Lentisphaera araneosa HTCC2155: one gene and its partner. The protein of the gene in region 1 interacts with the protein of each later gene in a pairwise test. Links are inferred from orthologs where the notes say so. Each region holds a gene or a part of one and is shown in the gene's direction. Other genes may lie near its edges.

Region 1 (11,111 bases):
TGGTTTTGAACCAGGCAGATTGACCCTAAAGGGAACATCAGTATCGACAACTTCATCATCGGGATCAAGATTCTCGGCTAAGGCCTGGAGCATCTCCTGACCCTTCAATATATAATCATCGATTTCCTTACCTTCGGCAAGAGGCACATCAAAGCGCGAGTCATTAACCTCAGTCTGAAGAGCGTGAGCGAAAAAGTCATTCAACTCATTCTCCTCGGGTTCTTGCATATCTTTATGCAGATTATAGAGATAACTTGCTCCTCGATGAAAAGCTTTGCCGAACACTAAATTCATCGGCACGAACTCTGGTATCTCCTTATAGATACGACCAAAAGCATACTGCATCGAACAAATATTGAGGATCGAATTCAGTGCGGAAAAACTCCAGTGGGGATCCTTGCGCAATTCAGCAAAGTTAAGTTCAGTATTCATTAAGCAGCCCTCTGATTCTGTAGCTGTTCAATGAGCTGTGACGCCTGCTTCTTAGAGATCTTCCAAATGGATTCGACACCGAATTGATTCAAGGCCATAGCATCGACTTGTTCTTGACTTAATCCACGCTCGGCACCAAGACGATTTAAAAACGTTGCTTGCTTTTGAGATATTTGTGACGGGGTATTTTGGACTCCTGAGTACTGACGCCCTGATTTTGCATTTTGTGTCGCTAGTGTTGAGTTAACTTGTGGAGCTACAGGGTGTTTAAGCGGGATATTTTGCTTATTAGCATAATGCGCAATTTCCTGTTCAACCGTATTTTCAAGTAATTCATAAGCATCACGAAAGGCTTGTTGAACTTCATGATTACTTAGGTTTTCAGGGATGTCTTTTTCAAGACTGCCATAAAACGAGTTAGAGCTATATTGTTCTTGGCCTGGGACCTTTTTACTAAAACTGATATTGATCTTTAACATAATGATTTTTCCTTTTTTAAATAAAAAGCCGATAGGATCGTGATGATCCTACCGGCTTAGTTGATACTGATTAATTGAATGCTTTGGCAAATACCTAAGCGGCTACTTTTTGCAGTTTACTAATCAGGACCTGAGTTTGCTGATACTCCTTGAGTTTCTTTAGAGTATCTTTCTCATAGGCTTTGAGCTGGCGCGCCAATGATTTTAATCCGGCTTGAGAGTCACGGATCAACTTGTGCGCTTCATCAGCCTTGGACTTAGCCTCAGCCTGGATTTCTAGGAGATGTTCAATCGTTTGATTAATCTCTTCAATAGCACTTACTTCTGTGTTTTCATTCATAATGGGATTTTCCTTTTGTTGAATTGTTTTTGTTGAAGTTTCTTTAGCTTTTGGCGCGCCATACTTTTCTTGAATGTGCGCCTTAATAACTTTGAAGTCGGATCCACGCTTCGGCATGATTACACTTTGGGTATTGGATGAACTTATACAGATCGGAGAACTAGCATCGGTAAGATGAATTTGGACGTCTCCATGAGCTGCAATTAATGCATCTAATAAGAAGTTTGGATCGACTGCAAAAGACTTGGGTGAGTCATTACTTTGAGCACCAACAATACTTGCGGCGCGTTGACCACTTTCATCGTTCACCGCAAAGATTAATTTATTGTCATGCCAATGTAGACTATGCTCACCTTTATCAGACTGAAGCTGACGAATAGTGTCGCAAAAGAAAGCCAATTCGCAGCCACTTAAGTCAATTGTCGATTCGTAGCTCTCGGGAACGACCGTTCGCCAGTTTGGATACCCCCCCTCAACTTGCTGACACTGATACAACCAGGATGAGTTCGCAATCTGAATCGTTTTATGATCCACTTTGATTAAACTCTCCTCTTCGAAAATCTTAGAGACTTTCAACACCTTCGTTAGAGGAATGAGGGTATCTTGCTTAACTTGTAATTCAGTTTTAATATTTAATAAGCGCCGACCATCAGTAGCCACAAGCTTATGTGCCTCCGAGTCAAAGAAAATGCTATTGAGCACATCTTTAGCCGGATCAGTCGATGCTGTGTTGTATGCACGACGGTAATTAACAATTAAATCACTTGCATCTAAGCCCTCAGTTGATTTGAGTTCACTTAATGTTTCGGGGTAATTGACTGAATCAATCGTGAGATAGCTTAAACTCATCCCATTAGAGAATTTCACTTGAAGTTTTTCTTCTTCATAACGAAGCACCACTGAGTCGCCACGTTTCATGCCCGCAACGATTCTTTTGAGTGTCTCGGGGCTAATGAGAAATTCACTCGGCGTACCCCCCTGTTCTTTAGAACGGTACACAAGCGTTTCACTCAGATTAGTTGCCGTGAGTTGAAAGCCCTTAGCAAAAATTTCGACACAAACCTGACTGAGAAATTTGTTACTACTCTTGCTGAGTACTCGAGCAAAATTGGTTTTAATTTGTTGCAGTTCATTGTACTTAAATTGAATCATATCTTACTCCTGTTGTTTAAATAAAAGCTTCTTACGCCCAAAAGCGTGAGAGGCCGCATAACTAAATAGTTAGTTCATAGGAGTGATATATATGTGACTTGGCATGAGCTACATTTTTGGTTTCGAGTTTCATCATGTTTATTTCTTAAAAAAACACGGGAAGAAAAATCATGGGTAGAGCAAAGAAAGAATTGGAAATTGATCCTGCATGGGGGCAACATATCTGTAAAATCTATGACCATATCGTTTCGATTGCGGGTAAACAATTTATCGTTTCAGGTAGAGGCACATCCTCTATGGATCGAGAAAAAAAACTTAAGGCGCTGAATAAAATCTTTCACAAGCGTGCTTCATTCGATTCGTATCGTGCTCGAACTGGTCAGCATGTTATCGAAATTCTAACTGCGGAGGAGCTGGCGCAGGCCAAAAAAAATCAAGATTATACTGAAAAGGAAGCTAAGATACGAGAAGACTTTTCCGAACAGCTACGGTGTTTACTATATAAATCAGAAAAACTAATGAAGCAGGTTTCGTGCGTCGATTCGATCAATAAATATGAGCAATACGATGATTATTCATTCCATTTATCACTTTGTATAACGGAGAGTTATGAGAGGAGATTTGCAGGTTTTGATTTGGATTTTGCCATTCAGCTACGTGAACTGCGCTTAAAAATTGAAGTTGAGCACCTCAAGCATGAACTCAAGCATCGTGATGACTTAAAAATCAAGATGACAGATGATACATGGGCGCAAGAGCAGGAAGTGTCAGCTGAAATTCTCGAAGACCTGGAAACTGAATTAAAGGAGGCAAGGAAACGATCAGTAACTATAGGTTGGTCAGATCATATCTGCGATGGTGAGTATGTCATTGAAATTGGTGAAAAGGTCTTTTTAAATATCGCTAGAACTAACCTAGGCGATCTTCAGCATCGGCATTTTTGGGAAGACCGGCGTTCGCACAAATTATCGGTGTATTCGGAAAGTCTTGGTCTTAGCAAATACGGAGGGGAATCAAGGCGGGCATTATTGGGTGAAGTAGTTATCGATGTTTTAAGTCCCTTCGACAATCTCGTAGCAGAGCAGCAAGTTTCTAATAATACTCCGTGGCCTAGTGGGCAAATAAAGGACTGGGAGAAGAAGCTGGCTAATTATGAGCAAGGCCTGAAAGAAATTTTAGACAATGACTCAATTGATAATAAGGCTAAAGAAATCCGTGATCAACAAATAGCCATATTTAAAAATCATATCCAAAACGCAAAAACAGAGATAATACTGTTGACCGAAGAAAATGAGCTTCTGTTTAAGCCTCTGGAACGTGAAGTTTTGTACCTGCAGCGTGAAATATCTCGATTGGAACCTAAGCTGAAGAAATACAAAAAACGAATAACGGAACTTAATAATCAGATACAAGCGGATGCGCTCAAGGAAAAAGCTGAATGAGTCAATTTAATGAAAAGTATAAATCTGACCCACGATCAAGTCGTGAAATTATACAGCTATACCGCTCCGAGATTGAGGATGATGATTCTTCTACGAGCTTGGCTACGGTTCATTACCGTAGCAGCCAAGAGGAGTTTGACCTGGGACTCGAATATTGCCAAAGTGAAGACCGCTGGGATCGCGCCACAGGTGCAGATGTACTCGCTCAGCTCGACTGGGAGAAAAAGGCATTTTATAAAGAAACCGTAGATGTGCTGTTGTCGCTCTTGTCAGATGAGAACACTGAAGTTCTCTATTGTGCTACAGTCGGACTCGGTCACCGACATGATGCTCGTGCCATACCTGACCTCCTAAAACTTGTGGATCATGAAAGCGAGGACGTACGCTATGGCGTGGTACATGGACTAAGCAGATATGAAGATCCGGGTGCGATTGCCGCTCTCATCACATTGAGCAAAGATTCCGATGAAGATATTCGCAATTGGGCCATCTTTGGCTTGGGCTCACAAATTGAAACCGATACACCTGAGATTCGTCAGGCTTTATTCGAGGCCTTAGATGAACCTCATGATGAGGCGCGTGGTGAAGCCTTGGTCGGTTTGGCTGAACGAGGTGATGAAAGAGTTGTGAGTGCCTTGCTAGAGGAATGGCAATTGGACTCGGTTGGGATTCTCAGCCTTGAAGCTGCCGAACTTATAGCAGATCCCCGTTTAAATGAAACTTTAATCGATTTACAAAAAAGCCTGAATCTCGATGACGATGCCCGCATGGAAGCACAACTTGAAAGAAGCCTTAAGGCCTGTGCTCAAAAATAAACCTCATGGGTTCGCAGGCGTGGGATTAAAAAACACTTGCTTGTTCAAGGACTACGGAGTTCACAGCGCATACACGTGAGTTCGTTTTAACTCTGCTGAACTGAAGAGCACTCCTATTGATTTCAGGTAACTGTCCAGTACCTTAGCGTAAAAATAAATCGGCGGGAGGTTCTGTCGTACGAGCATATGGTTTACCCCTGTGTTTATGATAAGAGTTTTGTTCGGCTCCCTCCCATCTAAAGAATTAATAATTTTACGGGAAGTGTTATGATTACGGGTGAGATAAAAAATAAGATTGATCGTATTTGGGATGTGTTTTGGGAAGGCGGACTCAGCAATCCACTCACGGTTGTGGAGCAGCTAACGTACTTACTCTTTATAAAAGGCTTGGATGAGCTGCAATCCACCAAGGAAGCCACGGCGTCCATGTTGGACTTACCCGTAGATGCACCGGTATATTCTGATGATCAGCGTGAGCTACGTTGGAGCGCTTTCAAAGAACTCGAAGCGCAACAAATGTTTTCTTTATTTACGCGAGTAGACGACTCTAATCCCGGTATTTTTCAGTTCATTAAAAATCTACATGGCGATAATGATTCGGCGTTCTCACGCTACATGACCGATGCACTCTTTCAGGTTCAATCTCCCAAGATGCTTCAGCGCGTGGTGGAAATGCTCGATGAAATCCCCATGCAGGATCGCGACACCAAAGGCGATATCTACGAATACTTGCTATCCAAGATTGCTACCTCAGGCACACTCGGGCAGTTCCGTACGCCCCGACACATTATTGATCTCATGGTTGATCTCATGCGTCCTACACCTCAGGATACAATAATTGATCCCGCTTCGGGCAGTTGTGGCTTCTTGGTTTCAGCTAATAATTACCTGCGTAATAATCACAAAGAAATTTTTACTGATGGCGCGCTTAATCATCACTTCAATAATGAGATGTTCTACGGACACGACATGGACTCCACTATGCTGCGTATTGGCGCGATGAACATGATGCTGCACGGAGTTGAGAACCCCAATATCGATCGCCGCGATTCACTCGGTGAAGAAAATAAAGATGAAAATAGTTACTCACTCATTCTCGCTAACCCTCCCTTTAAAGGAGCATTGGATTTTGAAGCCTGCTCCAAGTCGCTGCTCGCCATGTGCAAAACCAAAAAGACTGAACTACTCTTTCTCGCCCTCATGATCCGCTCGCTCAAGCTCGGTGGACGCTGTGCAGTGATCGTTCCCGATGGCGTTCTCTTTGGTTCGTCTAAAGCGCATAAACAAATTCGTGAACAGCTTGTCGAAAAACAAAACCTTGAAGGCGTTATTTCTATGCCCTCAGGTGTGTTCAAACCTTATGCTGGTGTGAGTACGGCTATCTTGCTCTTTACAAAAACTGATGAAGGTGGCACCGACAAAGTTTGGTTCTACGATATGAAGAATGATGGTTTTAGCCTCGATGATAAACGTGCTCCTATCGAAGGCTCCGATCTTCCTGATATTATTAAATCTTTCCACGAACGAAATAATGGCCAGGATGGCCAGTCCAGGACGGCACAGTCATTCTTTGTTCCCAAAGAAGAAATTATTGAAAACGGTTATGACCTCTCAATCAACCGCTACAAAGAAATTGTCTACGAAGAAGTTCAGTACGATGAACCCGAGATCATTCTCGATCGTATAGACTCATTGGAAAAAGATATCGTGGCCGGTGTTTCCGAGTTAAGGGAAATGGTAAAAAATAAGTAAATATGAGTTTTTTTCTCAAAAGACTTTGTTTTTAATATCTCGTTGCATACTTTAAAGTATAATTAAAGAGGTTTTTTAGTATGTTACTTAGTTTTACAGTTGGGAATTTTTGCTCCATTAAAGAGCCTGTGACCTTAGATATGCAGTCTATGGGTCAAGTAAGTGAACTCAAAGATAATGTAATTGTTTCGGGACAGAACAAGCTTCTTAGGTCAACAGTGATTTATGGCGCGAATGGCTCAGGCAAATCAAATGTTATTGAAGCCATGTCCTTTTGCAAAAATTATGTTCGTGATTCTATCCGGAATCAAGAAGGCGATAAAGTCAAAGATCTAGTCCCTTTTTTACTCGGTGATGAGAAAGGCGAAGACCCCTCATTTTTTGAGGTCGAATTTCTAATTGGAACTTCAAAATACCGTTATGGATTTGAATTAAACAGAGAAAGTATAGTTGGTGAATGGCTTTATGTCTTACCCGAGAAAAAACGCAAAGAGCGTGAATTATTCGTACGGGATAATGAAATTATTGAAGTTTCCAAATCTTTCAAAGAAGGCAAAGACCTAGAGGATAAAACCCGTGACAATGCGTTATTCTTATCTGTTTGTGCTCAGTTCAATGGTGCCGTCTCAAAAGAGGTTTTGACTTTTTTTAGAAACTTTAATGTTATCTCAGGTATCAACGATGATAATTACAGCGGCTATACATCGAGCTTTATTGAAAATGACTCTAATCGTAAGCTTGTTTTAGATTCTTTGAACCAAATTGGTTTGGGTATTGAAACTATTGTAGATGAAGAGTTAACTGAAGAGCGTTTGCCGCATGACCTTCCTGAAAAAATCAAACAGCATTTACTCGAAACAAAAGTTCTTTTCTTTGAACGCAGTCGCTACGATGATAAAGGTAAAAAATGCGGCAGCGTAAAAATCCCACTCAGCGGAGGCGAGTCAGCGGGTACACAAAAGTACTTTCATCTCATGGGACCATTACACGATACCTTGACCAATGGCAAGGTTTTAGTCATTGATGAATTGGATGCACGCTTACACCCCAAGCTAACCTTGAATATCATACGTATGTTTCATGATCCTCAGATCAATAACAAAGGGGCTCAGCTTATTTTCGCTACGCATGATACCAACTTACTCGCGTCACGACAGTTTCGCCGTGATCAGATATACTTCACGGAAAAGAATAATATTTCTGCCACTGAACTCTATAGTTTAGCCGAAGTCAAAGTTCGTAAGGATGCCAGTTTTGAGAAAGATTATTTGATCGGACGTTATGGTGCGATTCCCTTTATGGGTGGATTGGAGTTCATTAAGCAGTTTTCTGACGAGGAGATGTAGAATGGCTCAAAAGGGGAAGGTAGCAGGATCAAAAAAAGCTCTTCGGGAGAAAGCGAAAAAGCAAAAGCGTGGCTATCGACGGATGGAAATACGCAAGCGTTACCTAATAGCTTGTGAAGGTCAGGAGACTGAACCAAATTATTTTGCAGAAATAAAGAATCAGTTACCGCGTGATATTGTTGTTGTTCCGAAAGGAGATGGACGCAATACCCTCAGTCTGGTTAAATGGGCCGAACAGGAAGATAATAAGCTCAAAGCAAGTGATCAGGAAGCCGACGAAGTATGGATCGTAATGGATCGTGATAGTTTTGAGTCGCATCACTTTGATAATGCGATCAAATCAGCAGAGGCCAAAGGTTTTGAATTAGCCTGGTCAAATGAATGCTTTGAACTCTGGGTATTACTTCATTTTGAAGAGATCTCAGTATCTTTACCACGTGAAGCTATTTATCAAAAACTCAGCGCTATCTTCGGCTTTAATTACGTACGAGAAGGAAAAAATAAAAACCTCTTTCAATTGATTCGTGAATATGGTGGAGATGAAGAACTCGCTATCCAACGCGCCGAGCGTCTCTGGCTTCAAGCTAAAGAAGATCATGATGAGGGTACACCATACTCCAGTACGAATCCCGCTACCGGTATCCACAAGTTGGTTCAGAAACTTAATTCTCACCGGAGTGTAAAATGAACAGAGTTCTAATTGGAGATATTAGTTCACAAATAAGGGGCGTCTCGTATAAAAAAAATGATGTAGTAGACGAGCCTACTGAAAGGTATACACCCGTTATGAGGGCTAATAACATTAATGAAGGTTTTCTTAACTATGATAAGCTTGTTTATGTAAAATCTGAAGTAATCAAAGAACATCAGTTGTTACAAAAAGGCGATGTACTTATATGTGCCTCCAGCGGTAGTTTAAACCTCGTTGGCAAGGCTGGGAGCTTTTTAGATTCTACCTCCAGCTCATTTGGGGCATTTTGTAAAGTATTACGTCCGGATACTAAAAAAGTATTTCCACGATTTTTTCATTTTTATTTTCAGTCACAGGGTTATAAACGATCTATTAAAGCTTTAGCTGAAGGCGCCAATATAAATAACATCAAAAATGAACATCTTGATGATTTAAAAATCCCCCTTCCTTCTTTGGAAGAGCAAAAACGCATTGCGGCCATCCTCGACAAAGCGGATGAACTACGCCAGAAGCGCCGCGAGGCCATCTCCCAATGCAACGAATTCCTCAAATCCACATTTCTCAGCATGTTTGGCGACCCCGTCACCAATCCCAAAGGTTGGGACAAAATTATATTCGATGAACTATTAGATAACATTGATGGTGGCTGGAGCCCTAAATGTGAAACCTGGCCTGCCACATTGGATGAATGGGGTGTTATGAAGTTAGGCGCATTAACCACCTGTGAATACAAAGAAGAAGAGAATAAAGCTATGTTGCCGGGCCTGGAGACTAAATCAAATATTGAAATTCAGCCTAGAGACTTATTGTTCAGCCGTAAAAATACCCACGAGTTAGTGGCTGCTTGTGCTTATGTGTGGGATACCAGACCACAGTTAATGATGTCAGACTTAATGTTTAGATTTAAGTTCAAAGCTAGTGCGGAAGTCAATTCTATCTATATGTGGAAGTTATTGGTGAATGAAAGGCAAAGAAAAGAAGTACAAGCTTTAGCAAGTGGTGCGGCTGGCTCTATGCCCAATATTTCTAAAAAGAATTTAAAAACAATAAAGTTACCTATTCCTCCGATCGAACTCCAAAACCAATTTGCTGAGATTGCCAAAAAGACAGAATCCTCCAAATCCCAAATGCAGCAGAGCCTCAAAGAACTCGACGACAACTTCGACGCCCTCATGCAAAAAGCCTTTAAGGGAGAGCTGTAAGATGGACTTCAGTGATGATATTTCAAAAGCGATCAGTCGACTCGTACGTAAATCCCCTGGTGATATTTCTGCATACATAGATCACGTATGTCAATCACGAGAAGTCGATGGGACAAAAACAGAATCACATTTTCATTTTATCCAACTTGACGGTAACAAGCGTCCTAGAGTATCTGATTTAGTTGATTATATCGTAAATTTGATAGTTGACTATTCGATTCCTAGAAGTGAAATAGAAAAAGCTAAAAAAGAGCTGATGACGACAGGCAGTACTGCGAGCCTTATGAAACTACAGACCAAAGCTAAAGGCCTTTTTGCAGATGTCGTGAAAACTGGAGAAGGAGGTGAACTACTGCTGTATACACTTGTCCAAAAAGTTTTGAATCTTCCACAACTCATTTGTAAAATGCCATTAAAAACAAATTCTCAGCTTCATTATAATGGAGCTGATGGTGTACATGTGGATTATGATAAGGAAGCAGATTGCCTTGCCTTATATTGGGGGGAATCAAAGTTGTATGCAGACTTAGGCAAAGGACTATCGAGTTGCTTTGAAAGCCTTGCACCTTTTTTAATAAGTGAAAACAGTCAGAAGTCTCCACAAGAAAGAGATATTCAATTAATAAGTGACCACCTAGACTTAGCTGATGACAAATTACAGGATGCAATACTTGATTATTTTGATAAAGATCACAGGAACTTTAACAAATTAAATTATCGAGGTGTCTGTTTAATTGGATTCGATGTTGATCATTATCCTAATAAACCAAACCAGAAATCAATTCCAGAATTGCAGCTAGAGCTTAATGAGAGGGTTGATAGTTGGGTATCATCAATAAAAACACAAGTCACCAAACATACAGATTTATCGAGTTTTCATATACATGCTTTTCTGGTTCCTTTTCCCTCAGTAGCAGACTTTAGAGACAAGTTTCGAGAGGCCCTTAGATGAAACTCAGTTTTCAAGAAAAAATTCTGCAACGAAGCTCATTTTTGGATCAGTATAAATCCTTATTAATTTCTTCGGCTATAGAGGAATTTCCACTATCTAACACTGATGGCTATTGTGAAAACGCAGTTGATGTTGATTGGCATAATATGCTTTTTTTTGCAAGTGCACTCAGTAAAAGTGAACACCATGAGCATTGTGAAAAGGCTTTACGAATATGCCAAGTATGTCTAGGGTCTTCCCAAGTACAACCTGAGCATAAATATGCCGCAGCTATAATTTTGTGTGAACTAAGTAATTCCATGACTTTGGAGCTGGCCTATCAACGTGATTTACTTTCGAGAGATTTTGAATCGAATTTAAGCGCGGTACATAAAATGAATTTATGTAAATCAAAAATAAAGTTTTCGATTTGCGATTCAGCTCAAAAGATACTGAGTGTTAATCGTTTTCAAAAAGATGTCTATGAAAACTATATGGCTAATCAATGCCTCAGTATTTCGGCACCAAC
Region 2 (11,190 bases), on another replicon or contig:
GGAATGCACGAACAGGCTCTTCGTAGAATATTAGAATTAGCTCCGGATAATTTGGCCTACCTCTCCTGTAGTCCACGCTCATTATTAGAAGACTTAGGGATTCTGTTTCGTGAGTATAAGCCGCTTAAAATTCAGTTGTTTGATATGTTTCCTCAAACGGAACATTTCGAAACTTTAGTTCTCTTGACAAAAAAGGGTCGTTGATTTTTGTGATTTAAGTCACTAATTTGCGGGAGGAAAAAAATGGAAATGTGTCAATGAGTGTAGCAGTAGTCGTCGAAAGTCCAGAAGAAGTTAAGCCACTAATTGCCTGGGCTTATCAGATGGCTTACGCCGAGAGTCATGACCTGTATATCTTTGTGATTCGCAAAGTGAGGCAAGATGAGACTAAAGTAGAACAACTCGACTTAGCTGAATACGAAGGTAAAGATGGCGTGCCAGGTCAAGTGTATGCGCGCATTGTACGCGAACAACGCCGTATTCAGACTCATGTGGCTATCCCCAATGAAAATTTCACTGAGACTCCAGAGACTCCCTTCATTCCAAAAATCACTTGTTTGCAGCTCAGTGGAGAACGCTTCACTAAGGTGACAATGAAGTTGCTCTCAGAAAAGAAGTGCAAGCAATTATTTTTGAGTCGCAGAGCGGCTGGGAGTAAAGAGCATTATACCGATAAACTTTTTGAATTAGCTCCTTGCTCAACGACTATTATTCGTCCGGGCAAGGCCGATGTGGGGCGAATTGAAAAGATTTTGGTGCCATGCTCGGGTGGACCTCATGCCCTTGATGCGCTCAAGCACTGTAATTCATTGGTGAAGTCGCAAGGTACACATGTTCACCCCCTCATGGTTAAACCACCAAATAATCAGCCCGAAATCATGGAAGAAGTGGGTATTCACCAACTCTCGAAAATGTTAAAAAAAGTCGACTTAGAATTAGATGGTCATTATTTAAAGGGTCGTGTGGTTCATCATAAAGATGTTTTGGAAGGAATTGCAGAGACGGCAGAAGAGGGCTACGACTTTGTCGTGCTTGGGGTTTCTACGGGCGGTTCAATTCAGAAAACTCTCTTTGGAGATATGGCGGATAAGCTCATCGAGAAAAATAAAGATATCTCGGTGGCAGCACACCGCGTAGCCAAAAATAAGGCTGAAAGATTTAAAGATAAATTTGAGTATTATTGCAACTTAGCTGTACCGCAATTGACACGTGAAGGGCGCATTGAGCTTCACGAAGCTTTGTTGATGAACTCCACCTGGAATTTCGACTTTGTTTCCTTGATGTTGCTCTCCACTTCTATAGCCGCCTTGGGCTTAATTAGTAACTCAGTGGCCGTCGTTATTGGGGCGATGTTGGTAGCTCCTTTGATGACACCTATTTTAGCTACGGGCTTGGCTTTAGTCCAAGGCAATGTGCCGATGATTATTAATGCCTCGCGCTCAATTTTATTTGGTTTTTTGGCATCTTTAGGGATTAGTTTTCTCATTGGCTTGTTCACCCCGATGGAGCATTTAACCAGCGAGATTTTATCGCGTGGAACTCCACGAATGGCGGATTTATTCATTGCCTTCGTTTCTGGTATTGCCGCAGCACACTGTATGACGCGAACGCACCTTTCTGCAGCCTTGCCGGGTGTGGCAATTGCTTCGGCTTTAGTTCCGCCAATTGCCTCCATTGGGATAGCTCTCTCCAAAGGCATTGCGGCAACGGTACAAGGGGCAACGGTTTTATTCATTACTAACGTTATCTGCATTGTCTTAGGCTCGGCACTCACTTTCTTTGCAGCGGGTATACGAGCTCGCCCAGATCAGTCAGCCAATAAGTTGGTTAAGCGCCTTTATCTATTGCTTATCTTTTGCATGACCCTTTTGTGTATCCCTCTGAGCTCACGCTTGGTGAAATATGTGGTTAAAAAAGTAAGCGATAGTTCACTTCCCAACCGCGAAGAATTTGTGGGCATGACGGATCCAGTTTTGAAAAAATACAGAATCACCAACGTGACAAAAGTGAGCTACAAGGATTTAAAAGAAGAAGGCCTGAGCGTATGGATCTGGGTTCAAGTTGGCCATGTTCCCGACCGAGTCATCATTGATGAATTCGAAGCTTTACTCAGCAAGGAACTTAAACGCAAAGTTGTCGTCAGTATCTGGCCAGAATTTGTGATGACCAAAAACTTAGAATTTATTAAGTAGAGTCTTACCTAATTATTTGGAGTTCTCTTCAATCAGCTCTGGACTTGAAAAGTCCATGTCAGCTTTATGCAGTACTTCTTTGGGCATAGCCTTTTTACTTTTGATACCGAGTTCTTCCAAACTTTTACAAGTACGAATGAGGTTGCCTCTTCCGGTCATCAGTTGGCCTTCAGCACTATCGTAAGCTTTGCGAGCCTGCTCAATGCCCTTGCCGACTTTTTGAAAGCTTTCTACATAACCAACAAATTTTGAATAGAGGGCTTCTGCCTTATCGACAATAGCTTGCGTATTTCTGTTTTGATTTTCGAACTGCCAAATTTTACTGATGGTACGCAAAGTGATGAGAAGGGTGGAGGGGCTCACGAGCATGATGTTTTTCTTATAGGCATCGAGAAAGAGTTTTTCGTCAGCTTCCACTGCGAGGCGGAAAGCACCCTCCACTGGCATGAAGAGCAAGACGTAATCCAGAGAATTAATGCCGGGCAAATTTTCGTAGGATTTATCTGAGAGTTCTTTGATATGATTTTTGACTGAATCTAAATGAGCTTTACGCAAAGTGAGACGTTCATCTTCATCAGCAGAAGAGCAATACTTCTCATAGGCGACTAAAGAAACTTTAGAGTCAATAATGATCTGCTTTTCATCGGGCAAATGAACGATGGCATCAGGCATGTAGCGTTTGCCATCTTCGGCAGTCTCAGTGACCTGAGTGAAGTACTCAGAGCCATTGCGAAGGCCAGAGGCTTCGAGGACGCGTTCCAGGATGAGCTCGCCCCAAGTTCCACGAGCTTTGGAATCGCCTTTTAGGGCTTTGGTGAGCTGCAGGGCATCTTCACTCATGCGGGTATTGAGTTCTTTGAGGCTCTTGATTTCCTTCTCTAGGGAGAAACGTTCTTTGGCTTCTTTATTGTAGCAGTCCTGAACTTGCTTTGAAAAAGTATGGATCTGCTCTTTCAGTGGTTTAAGTGTGAGGTCGAGCTTCTCTTTGTTGGCTTGACTTTGGTTTTTACTTTGTTCTTCAAAAATTTTATTGGCAATTTCTTTGAAGTTTCGACTGAGTTCTTCCTTGCTAGCCTTGAGTGACTGCAGTTTTTCGTCATGGAGGGTGCGATCGGCTTGCATTTGAGTTTTCAAAGTCGCATTGAGGGTGATGATTTCCTGTAGCTGAGAGGTCGATTTTTGTGCTTCGTCTTCAAAGCGGGAAATGAGTTTTTGGCGTTCGTTCAAGAGGCTCGTTGAGCTGGCGACTTCAGCTCTGAGCGTACTTATTTCATTTTGTTGGACTTGGATCTTTTCTTCTTTTTCAGCTGTACTTTTGGCCTGATCGCGAAGCTTTTCCAGTTCAATTTCTAGTTCTCTTGAGGTACCTGAATCTTTCTTGAGGAAAAACATGATGGCAGCTCCAATAATTAAGCCCAGTAATGCGTAGACAATTTCCATATTTATCCTTCTAGTTCTTTGATGATGACTTCGACAGTGTGATGTACGGCACCCTTTGCGGCACTAATGATCTTATATCCCGATTCTCCTATCTCAAGTTGTTTTTGCGGATCTCGCAAAAGCTTGTCGAGTTCTTCGCTTAACTCTTCCATAGTGCATTGCAAACCTGCATTGGCCTGTTTGCAGAGTTGGTAGAAACCGGGTTGTGAATAGGTATGAGGGCCAAAAACAAAGGGTTTCTTGTAAAACGAGGGCTCGAGGAAATTGTGGCTTCCAACTTTTCCAGTAAAACTTCCACAGACAATTCCAATGGTGCCGATTTGATAAGCTTTCATTAATGCACCCATCATGTCGATCACAAGAATATCTTCAGCAGCTTGATCATCTCTTATTTGCGAAGCTCGCGAAAATTTTGCACCGGATTTTTCGAGCATAGCGCAAACTTTATCAAAGCGCTCAGGGTGACGTGGAACAATGATTGTCTGTAATTCGGGAAAATTCTTTTTGAGTTTATTATGAGTTTCGAGGGCTAATTCTTCCTCGCCGGCGTGAGTCGAACCGTAGATGAGGCAATGATTAAGGCTTGTGTCTTGCAAACCGAGGGAGCTTTTGAAATCATTTAGTTCACTTTCACTAAGAAAGGGAGGATTGGAGTCGAGTTTGATGTTGCCGCTTACTGTGAGTTTGTCCTTGGCGATGCCCATTTCTTCAAAACGTTCTCTAAAAGTCTCTGACTGAACAAAAAAGTGGTGCATGGGTTCGAAGAGAAGTTGGCCAAACTTAGCAAATTTTTTGTAGGATCGCAGGGACGAGGCGGATAGTTTGGCATTGACCTGATAGCAAGGGATGTCGCGTACTTTGGCTCCGTGAAGGTAATTGAGCCATAAGTCATTTTCGACGATGATGACGGCGTCGGGTTGAATATATTTGAAAATTTTGTTGGTCAAAGGCCAAAGATCGTAGGGAAGATAGAAGTGGCCATCTACATCTTTTAGTTTAGACGCCACGGCTTGCCCCGTTTCGGTGACAGTAGAGACAAAAATTCGGCAGTTGGGATCTTCGGCTTTGAACTCACTGGCAAGTGTGCCAGCAACTTGAGTCTCACCCACAGAGACGCTGTGAATGAGGTAGGTCTTTTTGCTTTTGTCGGCTTTAGGATAACTTTGAAAGCCCAAACGAGGTAGGGTACTTTCGCGATATTTACTCCCCATGATAAGACGGATGATGTGAACCGGTGAGTAAAGGATCAAGAAGACCGAGACGAGAGCGTTGTAGAGGATGAAAGTCATGTAGGGAAGAACCTAATTCTGTTTAGACTTAATATTGGCAGTTAATTCATTTGAACAAATTCTATTAGGGCATAAATTCGGGCTTATTTACAATTATTTATCTAATGAAATCATAAGGAATTAAAGATGTCTAAGCCAAAAGCTATTTTATTGTTCGGCCCTCCCGGTGCTGGTAAGGGTACAGTAGGTGCTAAATTAACGAATGTTAGCGCTAACTACCACCTCTCAACTGGTGACATCTTTCGCGGTCTTCCTCCGGAAAGTCCTAATGGTAAAGTATTTTATAGCTACGCGAACGAAGGCAAGCTCGTTCCTGATGATGTGACAATCGAAATTTTCTGGCGTTACATGCAGGGACTCATTGACACAAATAAATTTGATCCTTCAACTCAGTACATTTTCCTCGATGGCATGCCCCGTACAGCAGAGCAGGCCAAGATCCTCGATAAGTATGTTGATGTGGTAAAAATCATTTCACTCAAAATCACCAATGATGACGAGATCGTTGAGCGTTTAGCGAAGCGCGCAAAAATCGAAAAGCGTGCCGATGATGCAGATAAATCAATTGTCCTAAATCGCTTGGCTCAGTACCGCGAAAAAACGCAAGTGGTTCTTGAGCACTATGACGACGCAATTATTTCTGAGTTTGATGCGCAAAAAACTCCTCTCGAAGTTTTCCGCAACGTACTCGACGGAACACTCGACGTTCTTAATCAAAGTCCTGCAGAAGCTTAATTATGGGTCTCGCAACGGCATTTAAAGCTTTTTTCTCTATCCTTGGCGATGGAGAGAAAGCGGAACTTTGGGAGAAAGCTTGCGGTGGTAAGCTTATTGAGGATACTCAAGTCAAAGATTTGGAAGGCAAAGTAGGGGCATTAGAGGGCGAGCTCAATTCTGAAAAGAATACCGTGACTCAACTCAAAGATGAACTCAAAGCTGCCAATTCAAAAAATGACCGTAGCGATGCTATTTATACGCTTACACTGCTCCAGCGCGAAGGCCGCCTGATCGATTTCTTGAAAGAAGACATAGGTCCTTATAGCGATGAACAAGTTGGAGCTGCAGTGCGTCAGATCCACGAAGGCTGTGCAAAAGTTTTAGAAAAGAACTTTAAAGTTCAGCCTCTCGTCGACTCTGCGGAAGGCGATGAAGTAGAAGTGCCGAAAGCCTATGACCCAGCTAAGTATAGTCTCAGTGGTCAGGTGAGCGGTGAAGGGCCTTTCAAGGGTTCACTCGTTCATAAAGGTTGGGTCGCTTCTGCACTCTCACTTCCCGAAAGATCAAAAGATACCGACACATCTGTTATTTGCCCTTCTGAGGTAGATGTCTAATGGAGTTCTCCCTGTTCAAGTTGCCGATTAAGGTAAGGAACAGCTTTTTCTTTTTGATTGGCTTTCTTGCCCTTATGTGGGGTAATGGCCCAGATGGAGCCAATTTAATGATTTCTGTTTTGTGGTTTATTACACTTTTTACCGCCATACTCACTCATGAATTAGGCCACGCTCTTTTTGCTCGTTGGTATGGAATGCAGCCACGGATCGAGATTCACGGCATGGGTGGAGTAACCATCTGGCAAAGCATGAAACGCCTCGATTTCCGTCAGCGCTTTGTGATTAGCTTTGCTGGTCCCGGTACGGGTTTGGTGCTCGCCGGTTTATTTTTTGGCCTCTTGCAAATACCTAACTTGCCTGCCTTAGTCCACGCCTTATTAACCATGCACCTTACAGTTTATATCTTCTTAAATCTTATGAACCTACTACCGATTCGTCCTCTCGACGGCGCGGAAGTTCTCAGTACACTCATTGGTTGGAAAAAGGGCAGTGTCAATGAGAAAATTATTGATAAAGTTTCCTTTGTTACGGCAGCTGGTTGTGCTGCTTATGCCTACATCAGTGGCTTCTTGATTCTAGCCGTAATGGCGGGGTATTTGGCTTGGCGTTCTTATAATGCAGCGAACCCCAATGCTCGTCGATAAACTTAGTTCAGATTGGCAAAAGGCCCTTGGGCTTGATAAAAAGTATTTTGCGGAGCTCGCAAAGTTTTTAGATTCCGAACGTGAAAAGTATAGCGTTTACCCCAAGCAAGAAGATTTATTCAAAGCTTTTGATTATTGCGATTTTAAAGATGTGAAAGTTGTCATTTTGGGGCAAGATCCATACCATGGCCCCAATCAGGCAATGGGCCTCTCATTTTCAGTTCCACGTGGTGAAAAGATTCCTCCTTCCCTAAGAAATATTTATAAAGAACTCGATTCCGACCTTGGTATCTCTCCTGCTTTAGATGGTGATTTAAGTCCTTGGGCTCAACAGGGGGTACTCTTACTCAACACCAGTTTGTCAGTTCGTGATGGTGAGCCAGGCTCGCACTCAAAAGGTCATTGGGAAGAATTTTCCGCACAAGTTCTCAAGAGTTTGTCGGAGCAAAGTGAGCATCTAGTCTTTGTTCTTTGGGGCGCTCATGCACAGAGTCACAAAGATTTGCTCGATGCGCAAAAGCATCTCATTATTGAATCGGTTCATCCTTCACCACTTTCTGCAAGCCGTGGCTTTTTTGGATCAAAACCCTTTTCAAAAATCAATAAATATTTAGAGTCGACTAAGCAAGAAGCGATTGATTGGCGCCTCGAGCAGCTATTGTTTTAGTTGTTAAACTTATTTTTATAAAAGGACTAATGTATGGATAATACTGATGAAAATAAGCTCAGTGAAGAAAAAACAGCTGATGGTATAGTACCTGAAAAGTTCAATGAAGTAGAGCTCGATGAGCTCGTCTATGGGGAGAGAAAAAAGAATCCCATGGATGGGGTGACACTCAAAATTATGCTCATCAATCTCGAGGAATACTACGGTTGGGAAGGCCTCGGAGAACGTATCGAAATCCGTTGCTTCAATCACGATCCCTCCATGAAGTCGAGCCTTAAATTCCTTCGCAAAAATGAGTGGGCCCGCAAAAAAGTCGAAAAACTCTACGAGATCACTTTTTTATAAACTTAGATTATTTATTACTATCGTTAAGCGTCTTATCTTGATCGTCTTTGAGGCTGGGGTGTTTGACGTGGTGCAAGATCTGAGAACTATAGATGCTTGAATGTCCTGAGAAGATGTAGGCGACGACACAGGATAAACCCAGGTAGATGCCGATTTGGGCTCCAAAGAGTTCGATGCCCATGAGTGTGCAGGCAATCGGTGTATTTGTTGCACCGGAGAAGACGCCGACAAAACCAATGGCCGCGAGTAGAGCTAGGGGTAAGGGGATGATAAATGAGAGCGCTGAACCTAAAGTGGCGCCGATGAAAAAGAGTGGAGTCACTTCTCCGCCTTTGAAACCAGCTCCGAGAGTGAAAGAAGTGAAGAGCAGTTTTAGGGCAAAGTCATAGGGCATCATTCTTTGAGTGAAGGACTCTTCAATGACAGGAACGCCCAGACCTACGTATTTAGTAAAATCAACTGAAGTTTGACCAAGAGCCCAAAAAGCAAGGGCAAGAACAATGCCACCAATAAAGGGACGTAGGGGTGGGTAGGAGATTTTTTTGGAAAAAAGATCGCTCCAAAAATGGTTGGCTTTGGAGAAAAGCATCGCAGTCCAACCAAAGAGAATGGCCACAAGGAAAGTATAGAAAAGTGTACTTGGACTAAGAGCAAGCGCTTCAGGGTGGAGGTAGTGGGTGTGGGTGACCACAGTAGGGTATTTCCATTGAACACAAACTTGGTCGGCAATAATCGCAGAAAGAAAAGCGGGCAAAATGGCTTGGTACTGCACGCGACCAATGATGTAGACTTCTAAAGCAAAAACGGCCCCTGCTAAAGGGGTGCCAAATACGGCGGAAAAACCCGCTGCGACCCCCGCAATAATGAGGATGCGTCGTTCATCTTTGTCGAGTTTAAAGATTTGGCTGAACTGATCGGCAATAGCTCCACCCATTTGCACACCCGTACCTTCGCGTCCTGCTGAGCCACCAAAAAGGTGAGTGGCAATTGTGCCGAGGGCCACGAGTGGAGCCATGCGTAGTGGAATGATTTTTTTTGGTTGAATGATCTCATCTAGGAGCTGATTGTTGCCTTTGACAACATTTTGCCCAAGGTAGTGATAAATGAGGCCAATGCACAAACCTCCAAGGGGTAGAAGCCAGAGGATCCACATGCGATTATCGCGAAAATTCCCGGCCCATTCCAAGCCCATGAGAAACCAAGCGACGGCAGATCCCACCAAAAGGCCAACAATAATTGAAATGAAAAGCCACTTCGCTAAGTGACCTGCATCTCTGAATTGGCTGGTGAGTTGTTTTTTCATTAGCGTTTAAATTCGACCCAAGTCACGGCGTCACCTGCGGGATCTTCGGAGAGATCGGGGCAGTAGAAGCGTTGGATATATTTTTGTGAGGCAAGGTGTTTGTGTACGGCACGTCTGAGTTGGCCTGAGCCACGACCATGAATGACTTTCACTTGATCGTGATTACTGCCGTAGGCTGAGGAGAGCCAAGTGTCCAATTCACGCAAGGCAGCTTCGGCGTACATGCCGATAAGTTTAATTTCCATGGACACATTATTTGTCAGTCGATAACTCTGCTTAGCTTGCTTGACCTTTGGTTTTTTAACTTCAGGAACTGATTCAGCCGTGCCTAGTTCACTACGTTTAACGGCAATTTGCATGCCATCCGCATCGAGTAGGAATTGTTTGCCACGTTTCTCCACTTTAATGATTTTGGCGTGGCTTTGAAGTTTTTCGACCCAGACTTTATCGCCTTCTTTGAGCTCTTGATCCTTGATGGGCTCAACGGGAGTAGCTTGGTTATTATCGAGAGCCGTGCGCAAGCCATCGCGTTTTTGGATGACCTGTTTGCGAAGATCGCTAATGTCTGCTTCAGGCTGGTGTTTTTTGAGTTTGCGCTCGACTTTTTCCACTTGGCTTCGCGCATTATTGAGGATGCTCTCCGCTTCTCTTTGCGCTTGTCGCAAAATATCTTTACGTTCGCGACGTAGAGTGGTGAGTTCTTCTTGGACGCTCGCAGCTTCTTTTAAAGCTGTGTCGCGACTGTTGCGAGCTTCGCGAGCATCTTGTTGCATCTGACTCTGTTGCTTTTGCAGTTTGCCGATGACGTTCTCGAGCTTGAGTTCTTTGTCGGAGAGGAAGCTCTTTGCATCTTTTAGGATATCGTGGGGTAATCCATGGTTGCGAGCGATTTCGATGGCGTGACTGGCGCCAGGGATACCAATATCGAGAATGTATTCAGGTTTTAGACTCTGACGATTAAAACGTACCGCAGCATTCATCATGCCTTCTTGTTCTTGGGCAAAAACTTTGATGGAACCAATGTGAGTCGTTAAAAGGGTCAATGATTCACTCTTGGCGAGACTCATGAGGATAGCATTGCCCAGGGCACCGCCTTCGACGGGGTCAGTTCCCGAACCCAGTTCATCAAGAAGTACGAGGCTCTTCTTTTTTCGAGCCAGCTTAAGAATGGTACTGACAGATTTTAGGTGAGCAGAGAAAGTTGAAAGATTTTGACTAATGGATTGTTCATCACCAATATCCGCTAAAATATCTTCGAAAAGTGGCAGTTCAGAAAACTCATTAAGTGGAACTGGCAAGCCACTTTGGTGCATGATGCTAATTAAGCCAATTGTTTTGAGGATGAGGGTCTTACCGCCAGTATTTGAACCGGTGACGGCGAGGGTGCCTAGGTCAGAAGGAAGTTCCATGTTCAAGGGGACTAAGTTTTCCTCATGACCTTGCTCTTTGAGAGTTTTAAAGAGTAGAGGGTGGCGTGCATTAATTAACTTGAATGTTTTACCTGTTTGCGGGAAACGTGCTTTGACTTCTTCGGCCCAAGCCTGGACGGCAAAACACTGGTCGCAGAGGGTGAGTGACTTAAAGGCATTCATTAAATCGGGGATCTCGGAACGAATTGAGGCACAGAGTTCCTGGATGATTTTAAGGATGATTTTGCGCTCTTCGCTGAGCATGCCGGCGCGCTCATTGCCTAAAGCAACGATGGATTCGGGCTCAATGAAAATTGTTTGGCCCGTGGCGGATTCGTCGTGTACAATTCCTTTGAGCTTACTTTTTTGATCTCGCTTCAAAGGGACACAAAAACGATCGTTGCGCGAGGTGATGTATTTATCTTGGAATATGTCGTTTTTATCATTCTTTAAGTAGTAATCTAAGCGGTTTTTGATCGCTTTTTCACATTTGCGAATCATTGGGCGGATGCTGGCGAGTTCCTTGGAAGCACTATCCTTGATTTGATCTTTCGCATCAAAAATTTTATT

The links.
Region 2: the proteins of LNTAR_RS17170 (region 1) and LNTAR_RS08220 interact in binary tests that used the Escherichia coli proteins (3 or more experiments, as listed by UniProt). The link is inferred for Lentisphaera araneosa HTCC2155 from one-to-one orthologs.

What each region holds. Positions count from the first base shown.
Region 1 is NZ_ABCK01000019.1:7,591-18,701, reverse strand. The notes cover bases 4,323-7,169. They hold LNTAR_RS17170 (type I restriction-modification system subunit M), read left to right. Parts: upstream 4,323-4,927; coding sequence 4,928-6,412; downstream 6,413-7,169. Other genes in these bases: LNTAR_RS17165 (AAA family ATPase), read left to right, coding at 6,493-7,169; LNTAR_RS17175 (HEAT repeat domain-containing protein), read left to right, coding at 4,323-4,660. In the rest of the region: LNTAR_RS17195 (RecB family exonuclease), read right to left, coding at 1-432; LNTAR_RS17190 (hypothetical protein), read right to left, coding at 432-911; LNTAR_RS17185 (beta clamp domain-containing protein), read right to left, coding at 1,006-2,403; LNTAR_RS17180 (hypothetical protein), read left to right, coding at 2,595-3,845; more of LNTAR_RS17175, read left to right, coding at 3,842-4,322; more of LNTAR_RS17165, read left to right, coding at 7,170-7,758; LNTAR_RS17160 (RloB family protein), read left to right, coding at 7,760-8,446; LNTAR_RS17155 (restriction endonuclease subunit S), read left to right, coding at 8,443-9,651; LNTAR_RS17150 (HamA C-terminal domain-containing protein), read left to right, coding at 9,653-10,603; LNTAR_RS17145 (DEAD/DEAH box helicase), read left to right, coding at 10,600-11,111. UniProt on the Escherichia coli protein: The subtype gamma methyltransferase (M) subunit of a type I restriction enzyme. The M and S subunits together form a methyltransferase (MTase) that methylates A-2 on the top and A-3 on the bottom strand of the sequence 5'-AACN(6)GTGC-3'.
Region 2 is NZ_ABCK01000006.1:285,081-296,270, forward strand. Bases 5,790-8,715 are described here. They hold LNTAR_RS08220 (uracil-DNA glycosylase), read left to right. Parts: upstream 5,790-6,867; coding sequence 6,868-7,563; downstream 7,564-8,715. Other genes in these bases: LNTAR_RS25405 (DUF2760 domain-containing protein), read left to right, coding at 5,790-6,252; LNTAR_RS08215 (site-2 protease family protein), read left to right, coding at 6,306-6,896; LNTAR_RS26570 (VF530 family protein), read left to right, coding at 7,597-7,908; LNTAR_RS08230 (voltage-gated chloride channel family protein), read right to left, coding at 7,916-8,715. Also shown: 23S rRNA (uracil(1939)-C(5))-methyltransferase RlmD, read left to right, coding at 1-204; LNTAR_RS25400 (DUF389 domain-containing protein), read left to right, coding at 258-2,192; LNTAR_RS08195 (DNA recombination protein RmuC), read right to left, coding at 2,205-3,632; LNTAR_RS08200 (3-deoxy-D-manno-octulosonic acid transferase), read right to left, coding at 3,635-4,921; LNTAR_RS08205 (adenylate kinase family protein), read left to right, coding at 5,048-5,656; more of LNTAR_RS25405, read left to right, coding at 5,659-5,789; more of LNTAR_RS08230, read right to left, coding at 8,716-9,211; LNTAR_RS08235 (endonuclease MutS2), read right to left, coding at 9,211-11,190. UniProt on the Escherichia coli protein: Excises uracil residues from the DNA which can arise as a result of misincorporation of dUMP residues by DNA polymerase or due to deamination of cytosine.